Regions from separate parts of the Paenibacillus sp. cl6col genome, predicted to be linked through region 2. Evidence: riboswitches for the same ligand, from Rfam matches in the RefSeq annotation. Region 2 holds a riboswitch; each other region holds the start of a gene.

Region 1 (7,984 bases), on a different contig from region 2:
GTAGGGATAAGATGCTGCGCGGACTTATTCGTGCCTGTGAGAAGCGTCCCGTATCTGTGGAACGGCTGGAGATGATTGCTTCGGAGGTCGAGAAGCAGCTGCGCGATACCGCCTATGCGGAGGTAGACAGCCGTGTCATCGGTGATTTCGTCATGGAGCAGCTCTATCCAGTAGATGAAGTTGCTTATGTGCGGTTCGCATCGGTCTATCGTCAGTTCAAGGATATCAGCATGTTTATGAAGGAACTGAATCATCTTCTGTCGAAGAACGCCCTTGGCGAACACTCAGATAAATAATTCAAATGAGAACCTCTTAAGCAGTAATCTGCTTGAGGGGTTCTTTGTATTTTGTCGATCAATCAATTGTAGTGTGGGTTATAAATAACTGCAGATCTACATTGCAGACGACTTTCCATCGTAGCGGGCATTTTCCCCGTTTTGAGGAGCTGGAGCGTTATCTCGAATTGTTCGTGAGTTTGTCGTGCAAATAAAAACTCCCTCAAACATTTGAGGGAGAATAGGTCGTTAAAAAATAATTCGTCTACGGGTATCAAGCAGCACGATAGCAAGGAGATCGAAGAGCACCAACGGCAAGATGAAAGGGAAAAATGAAGTGTGTACTTTTCCCGCATGCTTTACGGAGTTGACCTTTAAGTACACTCTCTTTTTATCTACTTTCACGATGGTGCCTGTATATATGTTACCGTTTTTGGCCTTTATCTTTACGAATTTTTTCAAGAACTTTACACTTTTGGAGTAATGGGGGGATAACGTCTTAGACGTGATCTTCTTAGGCGTGATTTTTTTAGGCATAGAAAGACCTCCTTTTCGCATAATAGCGGAACATACAATGTGCTTAGATATGTTATGCATGATGTACGAAAAGGGTGTCATAATGTGTCACAATTGTCCTTGATACCATTGTACGAACCCAAGTTTCCAGGATACGTAGTAGCATAACGCGATTCCGCCTAGCAGAAGGAAGAGTAAGGCCCAATCCTTCCATGTAACTCGAAGCTTCACATAATAAGCTCTTCCACGTCGGCCTGTGAATCCCTTCGATATCATGGCGGCAGCTACACGCTCCGACTTGCGGATAGCTGAAGCAAGCAGTGGAATTGCATGACGCTTCCATGCCCGCAGCTTGCTCTTCCAGCCACGCTCCCGTTCTATGCCTCGCATGCGGTGGGCATCCTGTATGATGCGCAGTTCTTCCTTGAAGAAGGGTAGGAAGCGATAGCCTGCCAGAATACCGTATGCCCACTTGGGCGACAGCTTGCACTGCTGCATCAGGCTCAGCATGAAGCGAACAGGATCTGTCGTCAAGATGAAGATGAGCGACAAGGCGGAGAAGATAAGCACTCTGAGTCCGAGTGATACCGCCTGCTGGAACGTGGCCTCTGTAATGATGAACGACCCCCACTGCCATAGAATGGCACTTGAAGCGGGATCGGCAGAACGCGGGAAGACGAGAGCCGTCCACACGTAGCCGATGCCCATAATGAGGAAGGGGCAGAAGCTAAGCAGCCATTTACGCCATGATATGTTCCCTAATAGGAATGTAAATAGAACGATGTAGACAAGTGCTGCAAGCGGTGTAACCGGATCGAATGTCAACGACAGCATAATAACCGCTATAATGATCGCAAGCCCCTTAATGCTTGGATTCCAATCACGGAGTATCAGGATGATCTCCTCCTTCGATACCTGTAGTCTGTACAAGTAAGCGAGATGTCACCGCGAAGTTCATCGGCATACGTAGATGACACTTCTCCACGAGCTCAGGGTGCTCCTTCCACAGCTTGGAAGGGCTGCCGTCAAACTGTATGCAACCTTCATCTAGCACAATAATTCGGTCGGCATAGGTCTGAACCCACTCCATATCATGCGTGATCATCAGGACAGTTGCGCCTGCTTGGGTTCGTGCTTGCAGGGTGTCCATCAGCTGCTTGGATGTATAAGCGTCTTGTCCATATGTCGGCTCATCGCATAACAATAGCTGTTGGCTGTCGGTAAGAACGGAAGCGACACTAAGTCTTCGCTTCTGTCCTTGGCTGATGGAGAAGGGATTGGCATTGGCCACCTTGTTCAAGCGGAAGCGTGTCAAGGCTTCTCCAACATGCTGCTGTACTTCTTCTTCGCTCAGAAGCTGCAAGCGCATCCCGAATGCAAGTTCATCGAACACGGTATCAGTAATGAACTGATGCTCTGGATTCTGGAATACATATCCGATGAAGGCTCTCAGCTCCCGCTCTGCATATCGATGAAGAGGCATGCCATTCAGAATGATTTGACCTTCATCCGGCTGTGTCAATCCAGATAAGAGGGAGGCGAGGGTAGATTTCCCAGCTCCGTTTGGACCAACAAGTGCTACCCATTCCCCTGAATGCAGAGTAAGGGACACGTGATCGAGGATTACTCTCCCTTTACGCCAATAGACAAGGTTGTGCGCTTGCAAGACTTCCTCAGGTTTTCGTGGGGAACCGTTCGATTGAGCTGATGTTAGGATGCGCATCACATCCTGCTGTGCGAATTTAGGGAGCGACAGCAGCAGCTTCAAGAGATCCTCGTCTGTGAGTGCAGGGTCCGCGGCTGTGAGACGCTGACGAACGAACTGATCATCATAATTGCTGAAATCGCTAATATTGCTACTATCGTCATCGTTGTTGCCATCGCTACTGTTGCTGCGATTAAACCGCTCACGGATGAATTGCTGCAGTTCCAGCGCTTGCGGGAGCCAGATACCACGTGACTTGGCTTCAGCTGCATGATGCTTGAAGTAAGAGGCAGGAAGCCCGTCAAAGACGAGAGCTCCATCCTCATCCATCACGAGCAGGCGATTCGCCATGCCGATCCAATCGTCCAATTGGTGCTCAATGATGAGCAGAGCCATCCCTTCCTTGCGTGCCAGTTCTGAAATGAGTACAGCAAATTGATGTCTTGTATACGGATCGAGATTCGATGTGGGCTCATCCAATACAAGCATGTGCACGCGAAGGGCTAGAGCGCAGGCGAGAGCCAGCTTCTGCTTCATGCCTCCCGATAGTTCGTGAATATACGCATGACGCCATGCGAGCAATCCTACCTTTTCTAATACCTCTTGAATCATGGATTCCATCTCAGTTCGAGGACAATCCCGATTTTCTAGGCAAAAGGCTATTTCCTCTTCTACACGCAGCATACAGAACTGACTTTCGAAATCTTGAAATACAATTCCGATATGCTGGGCCGCTGCACCGGAATCGTACTGTTCGATTGGCTTGCCGTACACGAGGACACTGCCTTCAACTAGACTGTCTATTGCATGTGGATATAGCCCGGTAAGGCAAAAGGCTAGCGAGCTCTTGCCACAGCCACTTGGGCCCAACAGCAGAACGGTTTCCCCCTCATGCAGGGTGACATTGATGTTGGATAAGACAGGCTTGCCTTCGGTCTCGAAGGCGAGTGTCAGATCAGTGGCTTCCAGTGCAATAAGAGCTCCATGCTCGGCGTCACGTTGTAAGGTCGATTGTGCTGGGTGATTGGGAATGAGAAGCGCTGGGCTTGCCATGTTATCGCTGCCCCTTTGCAATTGGGAAGCTTCTAAGAACTCCTGTATTGGCCAAGGCGTCCGCAATCCATTTGCCAAGCAGACCCGAGAGGAGTGCGCCACTTATACAGCGAACGACGAACATCGCGAGGATGAGACCAACAGAGTAGGCCGCATAACCGTTGCGGAAATACCCCCACGCGAAGCTGAATACAGCGGAGCCCACCCCAGCCTCCATAAGCACTTTGGTTGAATAATTCCGATATCTTGTAGCGGCAAATACGGCTTCGGCACCCAAACCTTGAATTAGGGCGGATACAATCAAAATAGGCCCTACGGCGTTGCCGATTAATACCTCAATCAGTCCAGCGACTGTCTCAGAAATGACGGCAGCCCCGGGCTTGCGGATAATATAGGTAGCGATGATCGATACGATAAACCAAATGCCGAAGATGACTTCATATCCCATCGGCCCCATAAAGCCAACAAGCACATTGCCTAATTGCAAGAAGAGCAGATAAATGACGGCAAACACAACAGATAATGAACTGAGAACGACAATATCTCGTAATTTCCATTGGCTGTTTCGCGAATTCATGAACATTCCTCTTTTCTTAGAACGATGATCGGATGAGTCCGTTTGGTTTGTAATTTGCATTTTGGAAATTCTTTATCTTCAGCTGCTACCTTGTGGAAGGGCTGTTGGCTGACATCGTAGTTGTCATCACTACATGGGACTTGTCTGATTTTCTCGCCCGATTAAACGCGTTCTTAAGTGTAGTAAATACTCGCTGTGCATCTCCTTCTAAGCGGCTTGCATAATGAGCGCTCTCATCGAAAGTGCCTTCTTCCTTAGCAAGGCCAATGATCTCATAGATCGTATCCATGTAATCTGCCGTTCCGAGCGGGTAGAGCGCAAAATGAGCAGCGACCTTGAGAGGAATCGCTTGATACCGTTCCGCATTCATTCGAATTTCGTCCGTATTCATGAAGGCATCTCCTTGTGTGTCGCCCGGACAGCCAACAGAGAAGGTAGCATTCAGCACAACATGTTCTCCACTTGCCGCGCTATGTAAAAAGATTGACTGAACGACATCGAATACGTGTTCACTGCGCCCACGAACCCAGGTGCTGACATCATCGGTATGGCACCATACCTTAGACATGTCTGTGTCTCGCAACGCTCCCAAAATAAGGTCAACGAAGCGATCGCTCATCGGATAGATAGAAAAGCGACAACCAACGATGCGGCTCGTACCGCAAGATAACTGACTCATAACTTATATCCTCCCTGACGAATCAATATGTGGTCAGCAGACAACAAAAAAACTGCACCGTGAGTCGGTGCAGTTACGCTTGAGGATACAAGGGTATGACATGGCTTCATGCAATGACGAACATGACGAAGCCGCAGCTTATATCAATCAGTCGACTACACTTCCCCACGCTAGTATTATCTAGTTCGGGTTGTAAGGGTTAACAGCGTTGCCGCTGTCTCTCAGCTTGTTACAGCACCCCTAGTGTTCGAAATTCACTATGCAGTTTCCATCGTTCATATGCTTGACAGCTTTCATTATACACGGGATGATCCGTTTGTAAAGGGTGTAACACCAAAAGGAATACTTCAAACTGGAGCTTAATATTGCAATGGGCTAGATCCGGGCATGCAAACGATCCGTGGTATCGAAGCCTGAAGGTGATGCCCGACATCATGAAGGAACTCTAGTCCTCCGTAATAGTCAACGTGATTTGAAACAAGGTATGGTAACACTGATCCTGCGTTAGTTCAATCGTGCCATCATGGAGCGTTATGATTTTTTTGCAAATGGCGAGACCTAAGCCTGTACTGTCTTTAATCGGGCCATCGCCGCGGATGAATTCTTCGAAAATATGTTCCTTGATCGGCTCCTGAACGCCGATACCATTGTCTCCGACTGATAGAATAACGTTACCTTTTTGCCGTTCAAAAATGAAGAGGATGCAACAAAAAAACGGCATTCTCTGCCGTTTTGATCACATAATTGGTGGGTTCTGAGGGGTTCGAACCCTCGACCTGATGATTAAGAGTCAACTGCTCTACCAACTGAGCTAAGAACCCGTATGATAACTGGGTTCAAGGGGGATTGCTGCATCCCGATTGAACGAAGCTGTTGTGAAATGCCTTGTTCCTTAACACCCCTTAAGTATAGACCTCTACAGGCGATTCGTAAAATAGAATTAAGGGGGTTATCCGTGGATATTCAAGGATATTCCCTTCTCTGCTAAGGGTGTAGCATGACTCTGTTAGGAATACTTCCATTTCCCGTATCATGCGATAAGGAGCAGGGATTTAGTTCTCTACTCCTTACCGTACATGTTTACATTTGGGTGTTAAGATGTTTTTTCAGTTACCGAAATTGTTGAGGGCTGCTTATTTGAAATTTAGGTGCGGCGCATATACGCGCGGACGGTGAGTGGGGCAAAGATGGCTACAATGACCATAGCGCACAGGAGAGTGAGGCCAAATTCAATGCCGATCGTGCCTTGATTGGCGAGCTCACGAACAGCACTTACTAAATGGGTGATTGGGTTTATATTAGCAAACCATTGAAGCCAATCTGGCATCGTATTGACCGGTACGTACGCATTAGAGAGAAAGGTGAGCGGGAACAGCACCATCATGGCAATCCCTTGTACGCTAGCTGCTGTACGAGCAATGACGCCGAAGAAAGCAAAAATCCAGCTGACTGCCCAGGAGCATGCAATGACAAGCAAGCCGGCGATTGCGACATAACCTAGGCCTCCGGCTGGGTGATAGCCCATTAAGTAGCCCATCACGAAGGTGAGTACGGTTGCAATGGCAAAGCGGATCGTATCTGCCAGAAGGGCTCCCGCCAAAGGCGCAATACGCGCGATCGGAAGGGACTTGAAGCGGTCGAATACGCCCTTATCCATATCTTCACGCAATTGGACACCAGTGGCGACGGCACTCGTGATGACCGTCTGGACAAGAATGCCGGGGATAATGATTGGTAAGTAATCATGTACATTTCCTGAGATTGCTCCGCCAAATATATAGGTGAACATGAGGGTAAACAAAATGGGCTGAATGGTTACATCGAACAATTGCTCGGGGGTACGCTTTATTTTGAGCAGCCCACGATAGGCCATTGTCATTGAATTACGTAGTGACTGACCGAAGCTGGCATAGTTTTTTAACTGCTGGTGTGGGCTCTTATTTACAGTTGCATTACTCATACTCGTGCCTCCTCTCTAACGTTCGTAAGTTCAGTATTGTGGATCGCGTTCGTGTTCTCTATAGCACCCGACGAGCTGTTCCCGGTGATGGTTAGAAATACTTCGTCAAGTGTAGGTTTTTGTACACTGATTTCGGCAAGTCGAATTTCTTGGTTGCGAAAAGCGATCAACAGGTCTGTTACTTGGTCGGCGTCGGCCATCGGTGCAGTAATAGTTCCAGCTTCGGCGGTTACATTGGAGCGGACTTGAAGTACTTGCTCTACGATTGCACGCGCATCGGCGATATCTTTTTCATGTTGAAGTCTTAAATGCAGCGACGACGTTCCAACGGAAGCCTTAAGTTCATCCACGGTGCCTTCTGCGACAACTTGGCCTCGGTCGATAACCGCGATACGATCTGCCAACTGATCGGCTTCATCGAGGTATTGTGTGGTGAGGAGCACGGTTGAGCCTGTGTCGACTAAACGGCGAATCGTATCCCACATCTGTGAGCGGGTACGCGGATCCAGCCCTGTTGTCGGTTCATCCAAAAAAATGAGCGGAGGCTGAGCAATGAGGCTCGCAGCCAAATCCAGCCTGCGTCGCATACCACCGGAGAAGTTCTTGAGCGGCCGCTTGGCTGCCTCTGACAAGCCAAATTCCTCTAACAAGTCAGCAGCCTTGCGCCGTGCCTCAGCACGACCTAGACCGAGCAGCCGCGAGAAGATAATGAGGTTCTCAGTCGCGCTTAAAGACTCGTCAACCGATGCGTATTGTCCTGTGACCCCAATTAATTGACGGACGATATGGGATTCCTTCACGACATCGTGTCCGAAGATCCGTGCCTCGCCAGCATCCTGACGCAATAAAGTAGCTAACATTCGAATCGTCGTCGTTTTCCCTGCTCCATTTGGACCCAGCACGCCGTATATCGAACCAGCTCGAACGTTCAAGTCTACGCCATCGACAGCGCGATTATCTCCGAATGTTTTGACGAGCCCACGGGCTTGAACGGCCCATTCATTGCTGCTCGAACCTGCTATGTTGAAATTATTGTTCATTTCCATTTCTCCTTACTTAAAGATGGAATGTTTGCACTTGTTTTCAGTCTATTTGCATTGTAAAAGTAATTTACAGCCTGTTAAACCTTCTGTGGAATGGTTTTCCAGTCAGTCTGTAGACCGATAAACAACGGCGTAAGATGAAGCCTTGTTATGAGCACAAAGAAACACGCCTAACC
Region 2 (7,984 bases):
CTCATGGGTATTTTTATAGTTCCCCAATAGATACGGAACGAAATTGGAGTTATATAGGATCGGAGTACCTGGTCGAGGCATAGGATATTTGCTGCAGGACAACCACAGCCCGGCAACGGAAAGTCCATGCTCGTTCAATCCGTCGGAGTAAAAGATAAAGTCTTCAATTGGATCGCCTGCTCCAACAAACCCGTACTTGTTTTTCCATTTCATTTCATCTCCCGGAAGATTGGCTTCAGGAAAAGACTGTCCACGAGGCACAAAATTGACGATGGAATTGAGCTTCAATGTCCAGTCCATTGTTCTTGCGGAGACGATGCCGCCCTTCTTCGATTTTCGCGGTATCGATATATTTGTACACATGCTAATTCCTCCTTTTCAGGCGGATTCCTCCATGATGTTCGACAATTGAACGACAAAGATGGTATCTATGGTATGACAGAAGGGCAAGCAACGCTTGGGTGACTCGATCCTGCTGTCGAGAGAACAGTTCCGGAAGCAAGTCCTCTCGCGGCATGACATACATTCTCCGCATGGGTAATGGCAGAGATAACAGCGATCCCGTCTGCACCAGCTCGAATTACATGTGGCGCACGCTCTGCCGTAATGCCGCCAATGCCTACGATCGGCAGTGATGTTATCTCTGTTAGCCGCTGAATGATTGCAGTGCCTTGCGGCTCTAGAGCATCCTCTTTGGAAGCAGTCGAATAAATCGGCCCAACGCCGAGATAATCGGCGCCTTGTTCCTCAGCCAGCAGAGCCTCAGCTGCCGAATGAACGGACACGCCGAGTATTTTATTGCCGATGCGATCCCTGACTTGCGCCGCTGGCTCGTCGTTCTGGCCGACATGAACCCCGTCCGCATTCAAGGCAAGCGCCAGCTCTACATCATCGTTCACGAGGAAGGGGATGCCGTGTCTTCTGCACACCGACTGAATGCGCATTGCGAGTTCTTTCTTAGCTGTTTCCTTCAGCGCGTTTGCGCCCTTTTCTCGAAACTGTACTATCGTTACTCCTCCGCGAACGGCCTCCTCGACAACCGCTGCAGGGTCACCCTCGCAATTGCCGCTGCCGAGCACGAGGTACAACCGCAAATAGGAACGCATGCAAGCATCTTCAATGCGACTATCTATACTTATCATCTGACCACCTCTTGCATCTGCCGCCGATATGCCCAATGGTTGGTTGGGCCGTTGCCGCCGCCGAGCCCGAGCGTCTCCTCAATTGCTGCTTGAATATAATGCCGAGCAGTACGAACTGCGTCGCTGGGAGCAGTGCCCTTCGCAAGTTCTGCCGTAATCGCTGCCGAGTAAGTGCAGCCCGTGCCATGAGTATGCTTGGTCATGATTCTGCGGTCTTCCAGCAGTGTGAAGTGGGCTCCGTCATAGAACAGGTCAACAGCCAGCTCGGTCGTCATGTCGTGGCCTCCCTTGATGATGACCATTTTGGCGCCGTAATCAGCAATTCTTATCGCAGCCTTGCACCGATCTTGCAGGGTGACAATCTTCATTCCTGCAAGCGCTTCTGCTTCTGGGATGTTCGGCGTGACAATCAGCGCAAGCGGCAGCAGGCGATTCTTCATCGCCTCTATGGCATCTTGCTGCAGCAGCTCTGCGCCTCCCTTGGCTATCGTGACTGGGTCGACGACAACGTTGTTCAAACCGAATGCTTCAAGGCGATTCGCTACTGTCTCAATAATGCCTGCGCTGAACAGCATCCCTGTTTTGACAGCATCAACCCCAATATCTTCTACGACGGCATTTATCTGTTCAGCAACGGCTTCATGAGATAGCGGGTATACGCCGTGAACACCAAGCGTGTTCTGTACCGTCACAGCCGTAATCGCTGACATGCCGAATACGTTCAGCTCTTGGAAGGTCTTGATGTCGGCTTGAATGCCGGCGCCGCCACCGCTATCGGAACCGGCAATCGTCAATGCTCGTGCGACCATCATAGCCATACCTTTCTTCTAGCGGAGGCTTGGCGAGGGGTGATTGTTGATGCCGCCGTATCGAATAGGTCGATCTCAGCCAAGGCATCAAGAAATGCAGTTTGGAAGCTGCCAGGACCTCGGTGGCCCGCTGTTCGATAGGCATGGGCTGCTGCGCCCCCATAATAAGACATCGCTGCGGCTCCTGCCAGCAATAAATCAGATTCTACCGCAGCAAATGCGCCGATGACCGATGTCAGCAGGCACCCGCTTCCCGTTATGCTCGTTAATATCGGATGACCGCCCGCAATAACGTAGCCGGTTGTGCCGTCTGTAATGACATCCTCTTTGCCCGAAATGGCAACGATGGTGCCGAAACGGTCAGCTGCCCGTGCAGCAAGATCGAACAACTCCTCAGGGGAACGAAGGGAGCTTTCAGACTCCATGCAATCCACGCCCTTGATCTCGCCAGCTTCACCCATCAGCTGAGCAATTTCCGCGGCATTGCCGCGCACGATCGAGACACGCAATTCCTTGAGCATCTTCACGGACACCTTCGTCCGATACGGCGTTGCGCCTGCGCCTACTGGATCGAGAATAACCGGAATGCCATGTACATTCGCCGACCGCCCTGCGATTAGCATAGCTTCTATCATGTCTGTATCGAGCGTGCCGAGGTTCAATACGAGCGCATCTGCTGCCTTGGCCATGTCTGCTACCTCTTCTTTGGCTGAAGCCATCACAGGGGAGGCGCCAATGGCTAGCAGACCGTTAGCGGTAAAGTTGGCGACGACGATATTCGTCATATTGTGGATGAGGGGGCGCCGTTCCTTAATACGTTGGGGGAAGAACTGCATATCGATCATCCTTGTTTCACCTCTGTCTTCTCCGCCAAGCGTACCGGCCAGTCTTCTACTTGATAAGCCATGTCCCAAAACATATATTCCAGCTGGCAGCTAGTCAGAAAATGCTTCTTCAGCTGCTGCTTGCGTGCTTGCGACAGCGATTCTGCCCATTCATCCAGCATTCGGCGCATTTTGTCCGTAACTCCGCCGCCGAGGTCTCCATAGAAATGAATCCACTCATAGAACGGATGGGTCTCATCTGGATTCACTTCTTTTAGCAGACGTTGTCCGATCTCCGTATATGTCCATGGGCACGGCAGCAAAGCCGCAATAATATCTTCTAGGGTTCCTTCGTGGGCCACGGTAAGCATATGGGACACATAATGGCTCGCAGAAGGGGCGATCGGGTAGCCTTGCAGTTCTTCGAACGTTACGCCTGCCACGTTACAAAAATTATGATGGGGGTGTATCTCGCTATTCAGCACAAACGAGATTTGCTCGTTGAAAAGAGCCATTGTCTCTCGGCTGTTACATTTGGAAATCGCAATGCCGTAAATCCGAATAAAGGCATTCAAATATTCAAAATCCTGCTTTACGTAGTGAATCAACTGTTCTTTCTTGACAGTACCTTCAGCAATTCCCCGAACGAATGGATGATCCATAATGGCATCGTATATCGGCTCTGCTTCGTGTCTCAGTTCCTCCGTAAATGTAAGCATGAACAGCACCTCCGAATGATTGGATAGATGATGAATGCATGCTGAAATCTGGTCAAGGAGCACTTCGCGGCAGCCAAAAAAAGCCGCCCCGAAATGGAGCGGCTTCATCATGTCCATACAAAAAGACCATGAGGCCGGCTCCACTTCCCTCCGCCGGTATTACCCGGATCAGGTTCAAAGGGTCCAAGAATTCTTGTCTCAGCCGCCTATGCGGCTCCCCTAGTGGATTTCACGTCATATTCATCTTACGAACTACTTTAGCATTGATGGAGATAATTGTAAAACGTTAGTTTTCTCAACCATTCGGTCAAAACGATAATTTGTTAGTGCTTGGAGCGAAGTTTCGTATTGTAATTGACGCTGCGACAACTGATACAATAACCTCATAAGGCGCCTTATGATACGTCAAGTGACAGAGGTTGATGATAGTGATGGGCAACATGATAGGAATCGATAAATTATCGCAGGAAATCGGTGTGACGAGCCGTACCCTGCGCCACTGGGAGTCGCAGGGGTTGTTTGCAAGTCAGCGCGATACCAGTTCTGGCTGGAGGATGTATGATGAACAGACTGTGCTTGCAATCCGTATAACTGCTTTGTTAAGAGGGTTTGATATTGGGATTAAAGAGATTAAAGTGGTGCTGGCGGATATGACGTTCCGAACCGCACATCAGGTAATGACTCAGTATGCACACGAGATGATTGAGCACAAGAATGAGTGCATATCGAAGGAACTAACATTGAAGAAATGGTTGGAGCAGTTGCACAAGTACCTCAATGAACCGATTACGGCTCAATTGCTGCTGCAATTATGTCATGAACCGTTCCTACATTCAAATATGAAACATGAGGTGACAATGCCGATGAGTAATCAGTGGAGTTATTCTCCAGCATCGATCAAATTCGTAACCCTTCCACCAATGAGAATGGCTTGCCATGTTGTCGTAAGCGCATCACCAGAAGAAGAAGCGATCGAATCATTAGCGGACTGGCTCGTGCAAGCTGAACTGCAAGGAACGGCACGGCTATTTGGAAAAAATGAAGAACCACTCCCTGACGTTGAATCGAACGTTTACGGTTATTGTGCATATGCCTCCATTCCAGAAAATATCGATATACCAAGTCATTTGGCGGAGGCTAGGTTCTCCGGCGGGGTGTATGCCATGATGGAGAGTACAGATGATATTACGGGATCGTGGCAATTATTGATGGAGAAATTGAACGAGCATCCAGACTACGAGCCTGATTCGGAGGCAAGATTCTGCTTGGAGGAGCATATACGAAATGACAGCCCGGCAGGAAGCAGCAACGCTTATTGGCTGCAGCTATTCGAACCGGTTCGAAAGAAAATAAAATAATATACATGAAATCCCCGGTGCAGTCGTTGCGCCGGGAATTGCTTTTCATGGGATAGGAGAGAGGGCAGCTCGCTTTGCGTTTTCTTTATTAAGAAGTCGAAGTTGCGAGCGGTCGCATGATGCGTTTGCGTTGATGGAATGTGGCAATTTCGGCTAGACCGCGCTGCTGAAGCATAAGGGTATTGTCCGCCACGTATTTGCCGACGTCGTCTGGAAAGTGAGAATCCGATGACAGGGTAAAGGGGACATCATGTCGAAGCAGAACATCGATAAAGGAGGAACTCGGACACATCTCCTTGACCGGGTAGCGGTAGAACAGTCCTGCATTTACCTCTGTAGCTGTATTTGTCCGTTTTAATGCTTGTGCGATTCGCTCGTAGTACGGGAGATGCAGCTCCTCAGCTGGGCGATAATTAAATACTTTCAAATTGTCCAAATGGGCGGCAATATCGAACAGACCGCTGTTAATCATTCGTTCGACATCATCGAAAAAGTGCCCGTACAGTTCACGCAGATCAACCTGATCGAAGCGGAACTGAGTCTCGGGATTATCGAATCCCCATCCATCCACATAGTGAATCGACCCGATCACATAGTCCCAATCCGCCATCGCAATGAAAGATTCCAACTCCTTCTCTCCACCTGCAAAATAATCCGCTTCTAATCCAAGACGTAGCTCGACTCCCTGCTCGGCCCATCTGGGCTTTGCGGTCTGAATGGCAGCTGCGAAATCCTCAATCCGCTCGGTGCATACTTGATGCAGCCATGTATGCTGAAGGCGGCCTAGCGGGGAGTCTCCGATATCGAGGTGACGTTCGAAGTAGGGGAGCGTCTCTAGAAACCGATAGAGATGATCTACGATTCCGACCTCCCGCAGTCCTTTGCGCAGCGCTTCTTGCAAATAGAGATCGAGCCATGATTCGTCATAAGCTCCTCGCTGCAGTCTTGTATGCATACGCGCATAACTCGCTTCGAGCCATGCACGGGAATGGCGTGGTTCAGCAAGTGGATGGAAGTGGTCGAATGCTTGATTCGTACGATCAAGCCAGCGGAACGAATAGGGGCCTTCCTCCAAATGCATATGGTAGTCTACATAATACAGCATAATGATCGCATCCCATCCTATGTCATAGTGGCTCATTCGTGATGTATGAAGTGATGTGTTACTTCGACATATAACTTCGCTATGTTCTTATGGCTCGCAAGCCGGCGTAATCCAACCTACTTGCAATCCGCTGCGCTTCCATTTATCCGGCATTGGTGCATCGCATATGATGGCGGTGACCTTGCTCATGTCACAGATGCGGCACAGCTGTGTCTCCCCGAGCTTGGTACAATCTCCAAGCACATATGCCTGCTCGGACTGCTCAATCATTAAGGTGGAGCAGATCGATTCTTCCATGTCGTAATCACTGATTCCCGCTGGTGTCATTCCTGCACAGGAGATGAATGCCTTATCGAAGTGGAAGCGTGTAAGCAGTTCACAGGTTAGGGCGCCTGCAATCGATTTCTGCTCTGGATGCGTAACTCCCCCGAGTACAATGACTTTGCCGTCAAATCGTTTGGCTTCCAGCCGTTCCATGAGCAGTTCGGCAGCAGGAATAGAATTCGTCACGATCGTAACGCCGACGACACCGCGTATGGCGCGAACAAGCTCAACAGTCGTCGTGCCTACATCGACCACGATTGTATCTCCATCTTGAATGAGCGCGGCCGCAGCTTCCCCGATTGCTTTCTTTGCCGACTGCTTGATGCTTCGTTTTTTATCAAAATGAGGTTCAATCTTCATATGCGAATACGCAACTGCGCCTCCGTACACGCGCTTAAGCATCTGCTTCGCTTCCAACTCGTCGAGATCCCTGCGAATGGTTTCGGGCGTAACCGTTAATACGCTGGCGAGGGAAGCAACTTGAATTTTGCCATGTCGATTCAGCTGTTCTAAAATATGCTGTCTACGTTCTTCAGGCAGTAGCATCATGAAGCGGAATCACGTCCTTCGGATGGAGGTATACCGTCGTGGTAGAGCCGACGCTCACCCAATCGGAATTGCGATGAATCTGATCGACGACGACATGCTGACCCTGAACCGTTAGTTCCATACGCGTAATGTTGCCAAGCATGGTCACATTGCGTACCGTTCCTGTTACGGCCATGCCGCCAACGAGCGGCTGCTCGCAGAACGTCTCTGGCCGAATGGCATACAGCTTGCTGTCTGCAAGCGTGTAGTCTGGTACGATTTGCCCTAAGGCTTCGGCGTTCCATACGTTATAGCTGCCAATGAATCTTGCGACGAACTCGCTGCTTGGCTGCATATAAATCTCCTGCGGTGAGCCATGCTGCGCGATATTGCCTGCATTCATGATGTATATGTGATCACTGACGGACATCGCTTCTTCTTGGTCATGCGTAACTAGTACTGTTGTCATGTTCAATTCACGTTGAATGGAACGCAGCTGCTGCTGCAGGTTTTTACGAATTTGCGCGTCAAGCGCACTAAGCGGTTCGTCCAGCAGCAATACCTTTGGTTTCGTAACAAGCGAGCGGGCAAGTGCGACACGCTGCTGCTGCCCACCAGAGAGCTCACGGGGGAAAGACTTCTCCTTGCCTTGAAGCCCGGTGAGCTCAATCATTTCGCCAACTGCCTGGCGAATCGCATCACGCGGCATCTTCTTCATCGTCAAGCCGAAGGCAATATTGTCGGTTACCGTCATATTGGGGAACAGCGCATAGGACTGGAACACCATGCCGATCTCCCGATCCTTCGGTTCGATCCCTGTCACATCTTTACCATCGATGTGAATCGTTCCGCCGTCGAGCGGAGTCAGTCCAGACAGGATGCGAAGCAATGTGCTTTTGCCGCAGCCGCTTGGGCCGAGGAGTGTCACCAGTTCGCCTTTTTGTATATGAAGATCAATGCTGTTCAGCACCTTTTGTTTATGGAACGTCTTGATTACTTGATTCATCTGTACGTAGCTCATTTAAGAAGCCTCCCTGCTCATTGTTGCTTGGGTAGTCGGAATGCTGCTGCTCACGATGTCTTCTTCAGGCTCTGCGACTGGCTTGGAAGTGCGGCCCGTCAGCTTCACGATCCACGCGCTCAATATGGCCATCAGAATGAAGTAGGTTACGGTA
Region 3 (7,984 bases), on a different contig from region 2:
CCGATATGGACTTGGTGATTTCCGCATTGGAACCATACACCTCCACGCTGCTGAAGAGCTTCGGGCTTCGGAATCTCTGCCCAGCCCAATAATTCGTGATAGAATTTCCGTGCTACGGATTCACATTCGACGGGGGCGGCTAACTGGATATGGTCAAGACCAAGAAAGATGTGGGACATGAGTAACCTCCTTTGTTGTTCCATTCTGTGGAACACAGTTTCAATTTCCTAATCCTATTATATAGGATCAAGATGTAAGATCCAATGGGTAAAGTGTTTCTGTGCAAGAAGTGCTTATTTTTTTGCTAAATATGTTTAAATGTTTAAACATATTATCTAATTAAAGGGTGAACAATTATCATGAGTAATCAAAAGTCTAACCGAAGCATTTATGTGCTTATGCTGCTCGTGCCGTTATTTTGGGGTGGATCATTTTCTACAGCAGCTCATGTCATTACCGAGATTCCTCCACTCGTAGCCGCAACGATTCGATTTGCATTGGCAGGGATGATCTTAGCGGTGCTGCTCACGATGCGATCAGAGTGGAATATCCGTGCATGGAGGGATAATTGGAAGGGGCTTCTCATTGTATCGCTTACGGGAATTTTCGGATACAATGCGTTGTTCTTTATGGCGCTGCATTATACGTCTGCAATTAACGGTTCACTCATCATTGCGACGATGCCGCTGTTCGTATCGCTTGGTGCGATGTTATTCTTCAAGGAACGATGGAGCGGCAAGTTTGGGATTAGCCTTGTGCTGTCCTTCATCGGTGTGGTTATCGTAATTACGAAGGGCTCATGGCACCGATTAGCTAGCTTGTCCTTCAACGAAGGAGATTTATTGTTTCTGGCAGCATTAATGTGCGGGGTCATATATAGTCTTGTTGGGAAAAAGGTAGTGCATGATGTCTCTCCCTTGTTCACGACTACAGTAATGACCTTGTTAGGTTCTCTGTTTCTGGGAGTCAGTTCGCTATTTGAAGGGGGTTGGGGTAAAGTTCCCGATATGTCTCTGCAAGGTTGGACGGAGATGGCGTATATGGTCGTATGCGGTACACTTATTGGTTATATTATTTTCAACCTTGGCGTGCAGCAAATCGGTGCGAGCAAGGCGAGCATATACTTGAACTTGACGCCAATCGTAACCTCACTATTGTCCGTATGGCTGTACGGCGACAGCATGACGTGGTCGATTGCTGTGGGTCTTGTCTTCGTGCTGGCAGGTGTATGCCTGGCAACCATTCAGCCGAGACGAAGAACTAGAACATCAATCATCGGTCAATCGGTGAAGTGATAGAAGATGAGACGTGGTCATATACCGTAAATCGAAGGTAGATAATGAATATGCAACACTCTGAAGGATTGCGATCAGCCAGCTTGGACAGCGTTCAACAAGACTATTGGAGAATCTTATCTCCCTGCTAGAGAAGAAAGAGAAGAAAGAGAAGAAACTCTCCTTATTAGATCTGGGAGAGTTTCTTTGATGATAAAAATTAAATTACCTATCAGATTGTATCTGAAGCCAATTAGACGGTCGGGCCGGTGAACGGGAAGTGCAGTGCGGCCATATAGGCGAGCGTAATTAATCCAGCCATAAGCAGAGTGAACCATACATCGCGCCGATGGCAGCGTGTAATATAATAGTAGGTACGTGATTGGCCCATCTGGAACCGCTTCGCCTCCATTGCGACAGCGACTCGCTGCGCACGGCGAATGCTCTGTGCGAGCAGTGGCAGGGCGTACATGCGTAGACGCTCATATATCCCTTTTAATCCCTTGCTGTATTGAACGCCGCGGATTTGCAGGGCATGCGTGCGAACTCGGTAATCCTCCCAGATCGCAGGGAGCAGCCGCAAGGAGGCGATGAAGCTATACGCATATTGCGGCGGAAGCCGGAATTGCTGCATCAGCGCATAGAATAACAATATTGGCTTCGTCGTGAAGGCGAATGTGATGCCAAGCATGCCGAAGCAGAGTGTTTTCACTCCGATGACAAGTCCGCGGTAGAAGCTCTCCTCGGTGATGCGGATTATTCCCCATGACCACCATTCATGCTCCCCCTTGCCGAACAAGATCATCGTGGATGCTGTCGAGACGAACAGGAGAAGGAACGGTGTTGTCACGAACAGCAGCTTCTTCGTAGAGTGGCCGCTGCATAGAAACAACAGCAGTGTGTAGAAGATTAGCTGATAACATGCAAAATCAAGCTCTCGGGTTAGCAGCGCAATAATGAGCAAGGCGAGAAAGACGAGAAGCTTGAGCGCAGGGTTAACCTGATGAAGCCATGTTTCAGATTTGGGAGCGAGCAGCTTCATTTCATCTGCACCTCCCGCATTGTCTGTCCACGTGGGGAAGCTTCTACTTCGATCAGTTGGCCTTTGTCAACATGCCATATCCGATCTGCAAAACGATCCACGATATTCATGTCATGTGTCACCATGACTATGGCGGTTCCTTCTGTCCGAAGCCGGTTCAACTTTTCCAATACAGCAAATGTATTTTTAGCGTCTTGCCCGAAGGTTGGCTCATCCAGGAGCAGGATTGGACGCTTACGCATCATCGCTGTGGCGACACTTAATCTGCGTTTCTGACCAAGTGACAAATGATACGGATGCCGATCCCGTCCGATATTCAGATCGAATGATTCCATGACTTGTTCCACTCTATGTGCAATGTCCGATTCATCCCAGTTGTTCTGCCTAGGTTCATAAGCAAGCTCATCATAGATCGAATCCGTTAGAAACTGCATCTCAGGATTCTGAAATACGAAGGCGAGTTCGGCTGGAGGCTGCTTTCCCGTATTTCTGAATCGTGGGAACCATCGCTTGCGAGCCTGTGCTGGCAGCTCTTGACCCTCAATAAGATACATGCCTGTAGTACGCAGAATTTGCATAAGAGACAACAATAGTGTGCTCTTGCCAGCGCCGTTCTCTCCGATAATCGTAATCCATTCCCCCGGATAAATATCTACGCTCGGGACGGATATGCGACGAATTTCTTCATAGTATCCGCTAAAATCACGCAAAGAGAGCAGTGGCTGCACGGCTTGCAGACGCGTGTAGGTGAGCCCGCCGTCCTGCTTGCAATGAGGCTGTTGATATCCGTTCGCCGTTCGTTGCTGCGTTATGGCTTGGTAGGCTTCTGAATAACTGTAGTCCTGCCATACACCGGGATACCAAATACCATATTCAATGAGCTTATCTTTATGATGTAGAAATACATTTTTCGGCTCGTCGTCCGCAATGATTTGTCCAGTGCTGTCGAATAGCACCACACGATTGATAATGTCGATAACATGCTCGATTTTGTGCTCCACGATTAGAATGGTGGAGGAATCGGCAGCTTGTTTCACGGTGTCCCAGACTTGCTTCGTTCCTTCTGGATCAAGAAGCGCTGTAGGCTCATCGAGGAACAACACCTCTGGTTCTAGCAGCAGGACGGACGCAAGCGCGAGCCGCTGCTTCATTCCTTGGGATAGCGTATGGATTTCTGTATGCAGATTGTTGAACTGCAATCCCACTCTTTCAAGTATGCCTGTCATGCATGCTGGCATTTGATCATAGGGGATCGAGAGATTTTCCAGTACAAAGGCGAGCTCTTCATCTACATATGGCATGCAGAACTGGCTGTCCGGATCTTGGAATACGAAGCCCCAGCTTGAAGGAAGCTTAATCTGATCGTATTTCATCGGCACTTCGATAGAGTGGGGCATAATTCCGCTTAATACATGCAGCAATGTTGATTTGCCGCAACCGCTTGGCCCGAGGAGCAGTACCTTCTCACCGGTAGAAATGTGGAAGGAGAGGTCCTTGAACAGCAAGGAATCCTCTCCTGGAAATGTTAGGCGCAAGCGGTCAACAAATGCAGACGAATTCGCATGAGATTCCTGTTGCATGTGTAACCACCTTATTCCGAATTTGTGGCGTACGCACAAATTCTATCTATTCATATTATGCGTGCTATTGATTAAGTACCGCGTAATCTTCTTTGGACACAGGACGTATGGATTTGGTTACCCCTGTCACTTCCAATGCACGAACGAGCAAGCCGGCAAATACGCCAGCGAAGATGAACGCACTAATGACACGAAGTCCGTACTTCAAGACGAGCACCCATGTCTCGTAATCTGCATATCCGTAACCGAGATCGATAATGAATGAGCCGACTGCGGACAGAATGCCAGCGATGCCTGCGATGACGATGCTGTGCTTGCGGTATCCAGTCAAGGCGAATGCCAATTCTGCCGCCAGACCTTGTACACAGCCATACACAATCGTCTCTAGTCCCCAAGCAGAGCCAAGAATAGCCGATAAATTAGCGGCAGCAAGACTTGCAAGGAAGCAGACGCCGGGCTTGCGAATGACTAGGTACGCGAATGGGCCAGCCATAAACCACATGCCATATGTTAATTGTCCTGCTTGTGGGAACAACGGCTTTGCGAGACTGTAGACGCTCTCCCACATTTTGAAGATCACACCAAATACGACCCCGATCATCACGGTAATGAGAATATCCGTAAACTTTAATTTGTTGCTTCTCTGTTGTTCTGGCAACATAACCCTCTCCTTTGTTGTATAGCTAGCATACAAAAAAACCGTCTGGCAACCAGACGGTAGAAGAGTCCTAGATCACAGCAGAGCATGATCACACGACAAATACAGATTCTCTACGCTGGCATTATCCAGATCAGATTAACGGTCAGTAGCGGTATACTCATCTACAATCTCAGCCTGATTCCTCAAGCCCCCGAATTTGTATGACTATGCAATTGCTCATATCATACAATATTCATGATAGGTTGACAACGAAATGTTTACAAAAAACATAAAAATAGGATAGGGATAGAAGCCAATGATTGTAATCGTTCGCTAGACAACATCGAAGAGAGGAATAAGGAGATAAGGAGCGTGTTAGGAGATTTGAAGAGAGAATAGAACAAAATGAGGATCAGGAAGAAGTCCTGATCCTCATGAATTGTTAATCGTGTGAAGTTGTAGAATGTCGTCTCAATGACAAGCTGTATACGATCCCTCCGCATGCAAGAACTGCTATGAGCAGAATAATCAGGCCACTGTATAAGGCAAATGAAGCTTCCTTGGCAACGGTAGGTGTCAGTGAAGTCAACAGCCAACTATGTGTAAGCAGACCGCCGACTACAGCGATGCCGATGCCTTCAGCCATAAAGCATGCAAAGCTGAGCATGCTCATTCCTTCTCCTGCTTGGTCAGGTGCTAGCGATTCTGCAACGGATGCAGATATAACTGTCTTGATGAATGACAACCCTCCGAACACGAGCACGAGGGCGAACGTCATCAGCCATGGAGAATCATTCCCCCACGCAAGGAGCGTGACGAAACTGAATGTGACAAGACCTATTCCAGCGACAAATACAAATGAAGTTCCTCTCTTATCAACGAGAGTTCCACCGAGTATGCCGAACAGAATAACGCTGAGTGACCCTGGGAAAATGATCGCGCTGCCGATAACAGCGGTCGAAAGTTGATGTACATCCCGCATGAAGTAAGGAACCATGGAAATAAATCCAGCTACCGTTCCTAGCAAAATGGAACCAGCAAGCGTGCCAAGTACATATGGGCGATTAGCGAACAGGGACGGAGCAATAAACGGTTCGCGAATACGGCGGATATGCAAAGCAAACCCAAGAACGAGAATCATACTGCAGACCAGATAGAACCAGACATATGTCGTAGTAAACAAGGTAAATAGAATAATGCCTGCTGACAAGAAGGCAATGCCGATGATATCTGTTCTCCCATTGCGAGAAGGCTCCTGCGGCAGTGCGGTCAAGAAGAAGGGGAGACTGACTATTGTCATTACCGGAATGACAAACAGGTAGGACCAATGCACATAATCTGCCAGTACACCGCCTACAGCTGGGCCAATCCCTTCACCAAGCGCTACCATAGAGCCAATCATGCCAAACGCCTTGCCTCGATGCTGTTCTCCAACGTAGCGAGTGACCATAACCATGATGAGTCCGGGCACAGCCGAAGCCCCGGCACCTTGTATCAATCTGGCTGCCAATACAGCCGACAAGTAGTCATGGGCGAAGAAACCGAGCAACGAGCCACTACCATAGATGAGCACACCGATGAGCAGCGGCTTCTTAATGCCGTATTGGGATGACAGGGTGCCATAAATGATGGAACCGAGCGCGAAGGTAATCATGAAGCATGTGTTGATCCAATTCGCAATGGCCGGAGTGATACTAAAATCGTGTGCGATGTCGGGCAAGGATACGTTGAACACAGTCTCATTCAACACACTGAAAAATGCTAAAAAGCTTAACCACGCGATCGATTTCTTCACATTGGGAAAGGCATATACGGGTTGTTCTTGTTCTGCCGCCTCGATGCGGTTGTCATTGTTCATTTGTTCCACGAATAGGAATCCCCTTTCTCTTGCTAAAGGGGAATTGCGCAGTTTACAGGGGTGTTATGCGTTATCCCCGATTATTACCTGCCCCAATTGATGTTACGCACTTCATCTTAACGCCTCCCAATTATTGTTGCTTCCAGTATAGCAGTGGGATTTTCCTTATTCAATTAAAAATGCAATAATATAGACTGCACTCAATGCAAGACAGACAAGGGTAAGAATAAGGAGATACAAAGTAAATGAATGTACTTATTGCAGACGATGAGCCGCATATGTTGAAAATTTTAGCGGCTTATTTTGATAAAGAGGGCTTTCGAACTTTTACGGCAGAGAACGGGCATCAAGCGCTTGAGATCTATTACAACCAGCCGCTGGACTTGGCAGTGCTCGATTGGATGATGCCGCAGATGAGCGGGATTGAGTTGTGTCGAGAAATCAAATCGAATTCGAAGTTAAAGGTGCTCATGCTAACGGCCAAGGGAGAGCATGAAGATGAGCTGACAGCTCTTGATTCTGGAGCGGATGAGTATATGCGGAAGCCGTTCGATCCTCGGGTTTTGCTGGCGAGGGCGAAGAAGCTGCTGAAGATGCAGGCACAATATCTATTTGGGGATATCCAGGTAGATATGGAAGGACAGAAGATTTGCAAGCGTGGAATTGATCTGCGGGTTACGAAGAAGGAATTTCAATTGATGAAGTTTTTTATTCTGAATAAGGGGCAGGTCTTAACGCGCAAAGCGCTGCTTGATCATGTATGGGGCTATGATTACTTCGGCGAGGAACGTACGGTAGATACGCATATACGCCGCTTGCGGGAGAAGATCGGCGAGGAGTGGATACGGACGCACCGTGGTATGGGTTACAGCTTCGAGCATCCGAATAGCCATGAATAAGCTTAGTCGCAAGCTGTTTGTGCAAATTGCACTTATTCTTGTCGTAGTGTTCGGACTCTCGTATTGTGTGAATACGTTCTTTATGCCAAATTATTTTGTCCATCAGAAGCGTGCTGCGTTGACGGAAGCGGTGGAGAGGTTGCGCAGCATAGAGTCGAAGCAGCTCCTTGAAGAAGTTCAGCGGGTGGCGGATGATTACCACTTCACAATCGTTCATACCCCCTACGACCATGACATTGACCGCTTAAACTGGACACTGCGCGAACAATTTACGCGGGAGCGGATTGCGATGAGCAAATTCTGGCTCACGGAAGAGAGCCTTGCACAGCTAATGCGCGGCGGGATAGTTACGAAGTCGTATCAGCAGGAGAAGTTGAAGTCGAGCGTTTTCGTTACGTTTGTCATGAAAGAAGGAATGATTCTCGCTGTAGGCGAATCGGTGGCTAATTCAGGCGAGACGATACGTATCGTCAATCAGTTCAATTTGATTATTGCGGTAGGTGCGCTCTCACTAGCCCTTCTGCTCGCTGCTTGGTTTTCCAGGCGAACGGTGAAGCCTATTGAGCAGCTTAAGAATATGGCGGAGGATATCGCCGAACGACGATACCGGACAGTGGACATCCGAACAGGAGATGAGATTGAGGAGCTTGCGCACAGCATTAATACGATGAGTGATAAGTTGAAGCAAGCG
Region 4 (7,984 bases), on a different contig from region 2:
CGCCTGCCATACGCATATAATTCATCATCGTGCGGTCTGTCTGGGCAAGACCATCCAGGGTAGCCACGCATACGGGGAAGAAGCATACCAGCGTAATGGTGACAATCTTCGGCATGAGACCGAAGCCGAACCAGATCATAAGCAGCGGAAGCAGCGCAATCGTCGGGATATTCTGACTGACTATGACAAGCGGATAGATCGCCCGCTTCAGCCACGGCATCGGATGAAGCGCACAAGCCAGCAGCAAGCCAACAGCCGTGCCTACACAGAAGCCAATGAGCGTCAACTGAACAGAAGCCCATGTGTGCATAAGCAGACCGCCCCCATTGCTTACAGCCTCTTGTGCAATATCGAGCGGACTGGGCAGCATCCATTTCTCAATGCCTGACAACATTACTCCTGCCTGCCATATGGCGAGGAATATAATAAATGCAATGATCGGGGGGCCGATCTTCGCGATTCGACGTCCACTCATGGCCGGTACTTCACTGTCAATTCATCCATCGTAATGCCAGATGGCTTATACACAATCTTCACTTGCGACAACACATTGCTGCTTCCCATCTCAATCATGGCCTTGTTCATATCCTCAATAATACGGAAGAGTTCGCTAAGTTCGCCTTCCATCGTTGTCTCCAGTGGATTTACCTGATATTTCACACCCGATGCTTGAATGACTTCGATTGCACGATCTACATAGGGAATTACGTCTTCCCCATTTTTCGTCTTCGGAACGATCTGAATGCTTACTAAACTGTTCGCCATCTTGCTTCTCCTCCTCTTTCTCAATCCTCATGTAATGATCAACTTGTAACGGTCTTGGTGACGATTATCTCGTATCGATATCATGTAACGATATACACAGGTAACGATATACAGCAAAAGGGCGCATATGCGCCCATTGCCTATTCCTATAACCGTATAGGCTTATGAAGCTGGCAAGAAGTCATTCGTAAACGCCTTGTCTACATCAATGCTCTTATCCATTAATTTGTTCCCCACGAGCCAATTCATGTAATTTGCCCATACGTCACGCTTTTGCTCGCCCCAGCGAGGTGCATCGTCCTTATACTTCGGACTCAGCCATTTCTGGCTTGCGATAACCAGATCTTTGTTCAAATCCGGCACAGCTTTAAGCAGCAGGTTGGCTGCATCTTCTGGATTGTCAATCGCATATTGATAGCCCTTGGACGTAGCACGCATGAATGCCTTAATCAATTCAGGATCTTCCTTGATCAGCTTCTCGCTTGTCGAAAGAACCGGCGTATAATAGTCGAGTTCCTTCGCATATTGATTGACATACAGCATATCAATCGGCTCACCACGAAGCTCTGCTTCAATACCTGTCCAAGCGTAAAAGATCCACGCGAAATCAATATCCTTCTTCACGGCTGTAAAGTAATCGGCATTGCCCATGTTGACGCTCTTCAGCTTGCTATAGTCGCCGCCGTCCTTTTCCATAATCGTGCGGATAATCATCTCCTCAACCGGAGAGCCCCAGCCGCCATACGTTTTGCCTTCAAAGTCCTTAGGTGACTTGATGTTCTTGTCCTTCGGCGCGGCAAAGCCTGATGTATTATGCTGAATGATCGCACCAATCGACACGATCGGAACATTTTGTTGTCGAGCCATCGTAATACTTTCCTGAACACTAACACCGAATTGCGCTTCTCCCGATGCGATCATCGCCTCTGATGCGCCAGTACTCGGCTGCAATATCTCAACATTCAGACCTTCTTCCTCATAGTAGCCCTTCTCCTTAGCGACATACAAGCCAGTATGGTTCGTATTCGGCGTCCAATCAAGCACAAGCTTAATGTCGCGTTTCTCCTTCGACTTATCCGTTCCTTGCTCCTGAGTCGTGTTCCCCTCTGCCTGGCTCCCTTGTCCTGCTTCTTGACCCTTGCCGCCGCAAGCAGCGAGCGCAAATGTCATCATGATAACGAGCGCCAGCATCAACCCTCGTGTAAAGCGTGTCCGTTGCATATGATGAATCCCCCTTCTCTTCCTTCCCTCACTAGTGGAGAGCCGATCATGAAATTAGAAAGTGCTTCGATAACGCCTGCCGCGTTCACCAGTTGGACGATCCGCTCGATCGTATATGTGTGGATGAGCAAGTTCCCGTCCCGCCGTCCTGCAACACGATTCAGATCCACAAAAAAAAGCGCCCCCTCTGGGACGCTTTGTGTGCCGTTCTACGCGTATATGCGAATGTGCATCATACGATGAATCACGTCAATAAGGTCATCCGGCATTCGTTCATCCGTACAGCAATTATGTCCATTCTGCCCAAAGCAGCGCACATTCATGCAGAGCATGACGAATAAGCAAGCAACCTAATTATAACAATAATGACGCGGTTCAACGTCTTTCCTACGCTGGCATTACCCAGATCAGGTGTAAGGGTCGGTATCTTAATGGGATACAATCTCAGCCGGCCAAATTCCAGCACCCCTAGCGTGCATATGCAGTTATCGAAGCTACCATATTACACGGGTAATTATAGTCCTCATCCATCAGAAAGTCCAGTGACAAACAGAAATTGCAAAGTGTCCGCTGATCATTGAGGCAATGCTTATATCTCCCATCAACTTCGTTATTCGTATGCTTTATGACAGCAGATTGCTCATATTCACTAGATTCCTGTCGAAAAAAGTTCCATGTGAAACAAGGGACAATATTCCATTTTAACTCAAATAATTACCTCATTGATTTCTTGGCGTAGAGGATGTCTGTATGATACGATCACCAAATATCAATTCAATTCGAATACCGGATTCGAGCAAGGGGATGAAGAGTAGTATGACAGAAGCGTTAATCGGCAGCACCATTTCCGCCTTATCCACAGGCATCGGGGCCATCCCGATCTTGTTCATGAGGAGCATGTCTCACCGTATGAGGGATATCCTTCTCGCCTATACAGCAGGGATCATGACAACAGCTTCAATGTTCAATCTTATCCCCGAAGCGCTTGCCAGCTCTAATGTGTTCGTGATTGCATTCGGCCTGCTGCTTGGCTGCTTCGTGCTGCTGTGGCTGGAGCATTCCCTGCCTCATATGGATTTGGAGAATCCGAATCAACGAATTCGCATCAATATCGAACAGAAATCATTCCTTATCATTGCGGCCATCACCCTTCATAATTTGCCGGAAGGCTTGTCTGTCGGCGTCAGTTATGCGAGCAGCAATGATACACTTGGGCCGTTAATCGCGTTTTCCATTGGATTGCAGAATGCACCAGAGGGCTTCCTCGTCGCCTTATTCCTCGTCAATCAGAACATCAATCGCTGGAAAGCGCTTGGCATCGCTACCTTAACAGGCGTCGTTGAGATTGTCACCAGCATGCTCGGATACACACTTAGCTCTTATGTGAGCAATCTGGTTCCATATGGGCTGTCCTTTGCAGCAGGGGCAATGATGTTCATTGTGTATAAAGAACTGATTCCTGAAAGTCATGGAGACGGACATCAGCGGTCGGCCACCGTCTCCTTCATTCTTGGCCTTATTACGATGATTGGATTGACAGACTGGTTCTAAACAATGATGCTTCAATCGTTTAATAGAACATGTTCATCAATCAAGCTCATGCAAGGGCTACCAATGGACTAGGCAGCGTTTTATATCATTACTTAACCGGCGTAATATTTGCTGTTCTGCTTGGATTATCCCACTTTACGCTGGCTCCCATGACTTTCGAAATAAAGCTTAACGGAACAAAGGTGCGTTCCCCGTTTTTTTCAACCGGACCATCGAGTTGGATCTGTTGATCACCTGCCAACGCGGTTTTACCTCCCACGTTAACTGAATTGATTTTGCCGTTGAAGTTGATTTGAATGGTCTGAGAGTCATTGTTCCATTCCACTGTTGCACCCAAACCCTCTGAAACGAAACGTACAGGAACATAAATGATGTCGGCTTTGGATTTATAATAAGGATACTCTTCACTTTGAATCGGATTACCTTTAACATTGACCTTGACATCATAATAAATGTCATCTTTATCGCTTACAGTATCGAGAATCATACCAGCCTTCACATCCACTCGAGAAATAGAGAGATCGCGATTAAGGACATAAGCAAAGTTTCCATCCTTGCTGAAGCTGATCGCTTGCCGGGGCTCTGAAAATCCTTTAATGATCCCGATGCTGCTGTTGTCGGAGGTGCTGATTATATTAATGGAGTTATCCAGCTTGTTGCTGGCAAAAAGGATCTTTCCATCAGGAGAAAGGGATGCGCCGTAAGGATCGCGCCCAACCTTTACCTCGCCAATGATTTTGCCTTGTGAGATGTCCACTATGGCAATACTATTACGCCCGCTGTTTGCCGCATACATGGTAGAGCCATCGGCGGATATTGAAATCGCTCGAATCTTCGAGAATCCGTGGATCTCATGGACGATTGCATTGGTTTTGACATCCACAACCGATACCTTGTCTCCCTTGAAGTTAGTAACAAACACATAACGACCGTCGGGAGATACTTTTATCCCTTGACGAGGTTGGGAGAATCCCGGAATGACAGCGGTCGTCTTATGCTGCCCGATATCAACAACCGTTACTGTACTTTTGGCTTCATTGTTGACATACATGGTATTTCCGTCCGCGGTGACATCAGTTCCAAATGCGCCTTGACCCACTGCAACCTCATCCTTCAATGCCAGGTCTTCCGTGTTGTAAAATCGCAGGGTGCCCAGTGTGCTATCCGAAACGACAAACTGCAAACCGCCGTTAATGAACATAATGTTTCTTGGTGTGACAAAGCCGCGGATCTCCTTACGCAAAGTTCCTTTGGCAAGATCATAGACTCGAATCCATGGCTGACGACTATCCGAGACAACCGCAGTTTGCTCGTCGGGACTTACGGCCAGTGAGTTATTGATAATCTCGCCGTCAAAGGGGCGGATTGCCGCAATGGTGTTGTTTCCTGAAGCCGAGATCGAAGCCAAATTGTTATCAGCAGCCAAAATAATGGCCGGTTGAATAACGGAAAGTACCATTCCGACAAAAAGTACAGGTTTTATCATTTTGTTTACCATCATTCACTCATCGCCTCTCTGAAAAGGTTTTGAGCCAACGTAAGACGGGGCTCTTGACCAATGTAACGGAGAATTGTAAAGATCATATAAAGAACACGAGAGCATCATGTCTGATAAAATGATAGCCGTGGAGGTGAATGTTCCGATGGATAAGCTGCAGCTTGAAGGTCCTATTCTGATTGCGGACGATGATGCTTCGCTCGTCTCGTTTTTGCAGGAATACTTTGGGGCACTGAACTGCCGAGTGCTTGCCGCGAGCGATGGGCAGCGAGCTGTTGAACTGGTGAAAACTAAGGCTCCATCTTTCATCATTCTGGATATTATGATGCCTTTCATGGATGGTACTACGGCATGCTGGGAAATACGCAAAATCAGCAGCGCGCCTATCGTCATGCTTACGGCTAAAATCGAGGAAGAGGACAAAATCCGGGGTTTGGAACGTGGAGCCGACGATTACTTGTGCAAACCGTTCAGCCCGCGAGAACTCGTCGCCCGGATGCAGGCAATTCTACGCCGGATGCGTACGTCGGAGCGGAAAGCTTCGGGGCTCATTTTGAACAATAACGCGAATTTGTTATACGAATCCGAAAGCCATCGGTTTTATTGGAAGAAAGCACCCCTGCAATTCACGTACCAGGAAGCTCAAATTGTCATCACCTTGCTCAAAATGCAAGGGAAAGTCTGTACCCGCGAGCATTTGCTGAACGTGCTGTATCCGCTGGGCGATAAAGATGTTGTCGACCGCATCGTGGATGTGCATATCGGCAATATCCGGCAAAAGATCCGTGATACTGATCCCGGATTCGATCTCATTGAAACCGTCCGGAGCATCGGCTACCGGTTAAAGGAAGGGTAAACGGTGAAAATCAAACTCATTTACAAGCTCCTTGCGATTAACGCGATAGTATTAATTTTGCTTGTAGCCGGAATCAGCATCGGATTTAGTCAGTACACGCTTCAACTAATAGAAGAAAACCGCTTAATGATGTACCAAAATTTCCTCATGTTCCAATCGGCTACGGGGCGTTATCTTTTATATACCAGTCTAGCCATCATCCCCCTCTCCATTGGGATTAACTGGCTGTTCACCCGTTCGATCATCCGCCCCTTGTCCGGGATGCGGAAGCTGACTGAACGAGTCGCGAGCGGGGATTATACCGTGAGGGCAAAGATTCGATCGAACGACGAAATCGGCGATTTGGCTCGTTCATTCAACCAAATGGGCAAGGAACTTGAGAGGATCGAACAACTTCGAAGAAGCCTTGTGGCGGACGTAGCCCACGAGCTCAGAAATCCGCTATCTACGGTACGGGGCTATATGGAAGCGATGAAAGACGGCGTCCTCTCCGCAAAGCCCGAAACGCTCGATAAATGTTACCACGAAGTAGAGCGGCTCGTTTGTCTAGTGGAGGACATCCACCGTCTGGCTGTGGCGGAGAGCGATTTGAAAGCGGCCATTCCCTCAAATCCGGTCGATCTCCGATCCGTTGCCCAAGAAGCCGCTTCAAGGTATATGCCGAAATGGGAGGAAAAAGCAATTGTTTTTCAAGAGGATGTACCTTCCTCCCCGGTCTGCGTCATGATCGACAAAGTTCTCGCCCTACGCGTATTTGAGAATCTGTTCGACAACGCGATGCGCTATACGCCGAATGGTCATTCGGTTCATTTATCGATGCAAGCAAACGCTAAAATGCTCCGCGTGGAGGTTACGAATACTGGAGCGGAGATTGCACCTGAGCATCTGACGCTTTTGTTCGAACGTTTTTACCGGGTTGATCCTTCACGCTCGCGCACGTACGGTGGTGCGGGCATTGGGCTTTCGATCGTGCGCGACATCGTGGAACGGGCAGGCGGACGCGTTTGGGCAACGAGCGGGAATGGTTCCGTGACGATACATGCGGAACTGCCGGTTGATTCGTGATCATAAAAAAAATCCCTCAGGGAGCGAACCGCTCGGACAAACTCCCTATACAAAGACCCCAACACCATGATAGGCTCCCATCACTTGACAGGGAGAACTTCATATCGGTATCGGGGTCTTCATTTATTAAGAAAGCTAGAACCGGTTTACCAAGTCAACCATTGGCGCTCCCTACTTCGCTTGCTGCCCTTCCACATCTTCACGAACAGGGAAGCTTCTAGCCCAATATAGAACTGGTGTCGACAACACCGAGATGATGAGCTTAATGACATAAGTAGTAATAAAGATTTGGAACCATACATCCCAAGGCACCATGCCAGCAAACGCAATCGTACAAAATACGAGCGAATCCGCCATTTGGCTAATTCCTGTACTACCATTGCTTCGAATCCACAATTGACCTGCCTTCGGGTATCGTTCCTTCACCCAACTAAAGAGCTTCACATCTAAGAACTGACTGACGAAATACGCGGTCAAGCTTGCTACGACAAGGCGCGGCATCAAATCAAAAATATTCGACAGCGATGCTTGTGCCGTACGCGCCATATCAGAAGCCTCAGGCGTAAAGCGAAGAGCCATCTGCATAATAATCGTCGTCATAATCAACGTGAAGAACCCAAACCACACTGCGCGCTTCGCTTCCTTACGGCCGAACTTTTCATTCAACAGATCCGTTGTCAAGAACAGCGTTGCATTCGCCGTGTTGCCAAGCGTCATGACAATGCCGAACATCTCAATCGTCTTGCCAACTTGGATATTAGCGATGACCGTCATTACACCAATCCAAGCATATAGTCCCGACTTGCCAAATGCCCGGTAGCAAATCAAGAAGAAGGCAAAGTTCGCAAGGACGAACAAAATGCCCCAAGTAAAGTTGAACATATAATAAAATTCCTCCCTAGTTTTGATTACGCGGGATGGTTACGAACCGCGGCGCTTAGGCGCAAGCCATAACTTTACCATATGCATATCGTTCATGCCAATAGAAAAATATCACTGAACAGCGATGCAATTATCCCTTATATTAA

The links. Region 2 has a riboswitch for thiamine pyrophosphate ahead of tenA (thiaminase II). Riboswitches for the same ligand answer to the same signal wherever they lie in the genome.
Region 1: another riboswitch for thiamine pyrophosphate. It lies ahead of BLS15_RS15100 (YkoF family thiamine/hydroxymethylpyrimidine-binding protein); the one in region 2 lies ahead of tenA (thiaminase II).
Region 3: another riboswitch for thiamine pyrophosphate. It lies ahead of BLS15_RS21915 (ECF transporter S component); the one in region 2 lies ahead of tenA (thiaminase II).
Region 4: another riboswitch for thiamine pyrophosphate. It lies ahead of BLS15_RS25670 (hypothetical protein); the one in region 2 lies ahead of tenA (thiaminase II).

Annotation. Positions count from the first base shown of each region.
Region 1 covers NZ_FNAZ01000005.1:162,266-170,249, forward strand. Annotated here, with positions in the region: gene nrdR (transcriptional regulator NrdR) at 1-296, shown strand, start outside; gene BLS15_RS15080 (hypothetical protein) at 525-812, opposite strand; gene BLS15_RS15085 (energy-coupling factor transporter transmembrane component T family protein) at 900-1,721, opposite strand; gene BLS15_RS15090 (ABC transporter ATP-binding protein) at 1,672-3,549, opposite strand; gene BLS15_RS15095 (ECF transporter S component) at 3,551-4,126, opposite strand; gene BLS15_RS15100 (YkoF family thiamine/hydroxymethylpyrimidine-binding protein) at 4,212-4,805, opposite strand; TPP riboswitch at 4,951-5,057, opposite strand; gene BLS15_RS15105 (sensor histidine kinase) at 5,251-5,526, opposite strand; tRNA gene BLS15_RS15110 (tRNA-Lys) at 5,551-5,626, opposite strand; gene BLS15_RS15115 (ABC transporter permease) at 5,950-6,765, opposite strand; gene BLS15_RS15120 (daunorubicin resistance protein DrrA family ABC transporter ATP-binding protein) at 6,762-7,805, opposite strand.
Region 2 covers NZ_FNAZ01000001.1:749,433-757,416, reverse strand. Annotated here, with positions in the region: gene BLS15_RS03270 (linear amide C-N hydrolase) at 1-363, opposite strand, end outside; gene thiE (thiamine phosphate synthase) at 429-1,142, opposite strand; gene thiD (bifunctional hydroxymethylpyrimidine kinase/phosphomethylpyrimidine kinase) at 1,139-1,960, opposite strand; gene thiM (hydroxyethylthiazole kinase) at 1,951-2,796, opposite strand; gene tenA (thiaminase II) at 2,793-3,494, opposite strand; TPP riboswitch at 3,623-3,725, opposite strand; gene BLS15_RS03245 (MerR family transcriptional regulator) at 3,926-4,852, shown strand; gene BLS15_RS03240 (histidinol phosphate phosphatase domain-containing protein) at 4,941-5,957, opposite strand; gene BLS15_RS03235 (DeoR/GlpR family DNA-binding transcription regulator) at 6,045-6,830, opposite strand; gene BLS15_RS03230 (ABC transporter ATP-binding protein) at 6,814-7,830, opposite strand; gene BLS15_RS03225 (ABC transporter permease) at 7,831-7,984, opposite strand, start outside.
Region 3 covers NZ_FNAZ01000009.1:145,641-153,624, forward strand. Annotated here, with positions in the region: gene BLS15_RS21895 (VOC family protein) at 1-179, opposite strand, end outside; gene BLS15_RS21900 (DMT family transporter) at 360-1,295, shown strand; gene BLS15_RS21905 (energy-coupling factor transporter transmembrane component T family protein) at 1,528-2,316, opposite strand; gene BLS15_RS21910 (ABC transporter ATP-binding protein) at 2,313-3,896, opposite strand; gene BLS15_RS21915 (ECF transporter S component) at 3,961-4,557, opposite strand; TPP riboswitch at 4,648-4,761, opposite strand; gene BLS15_RS21920 (MFS transporter) at 4,979-6,394, opposite strand; gene BLS15_RS21925 (response regulator transcription factor) at 6,640-7,293, shown strand; gene BLS15_RS21930 (sensor histidine kinase) at 7,286-7,984, shown strand, end outside.
Region 4 covers NZ_FNAZ01000013.1:105,222-113,205, reverse strand. Annotated here, with positions in the region: gene BLS15_RS25685 (ABC transporter permease) at 1-475, opposite strand, end outside; gene BLS15_RS25680 (thiamine-binding protein) at 472-765, opposite strand; gene BLS15_RS25675 (ABC transporter substrate-binding protein) at 928-1,986, opposite strand; gene BLS15_RS25670 (hypothetical protein) at 1,956-2,156, opposite strand; TPP riboswitch at 2,353-2,466, opposite strand; gene BLS15_RS25665 (ZIP family metal transporter) at 2,803-3,537, shown strand; gene BLS15_RS25660 (stalk domain-containing protein) at 3,626-5,038, opposite strand; gene BLS15_RS25655 (response regulator transcription factor) at 5,142-5,891, shown strand; gene BLS15_RS25650 (sensor histidine kinase) at 5,895-6,956, shown strand; gene BLS15_RS25645 (queuosine precursor transporter) at 7,128-7,838, opposite strand.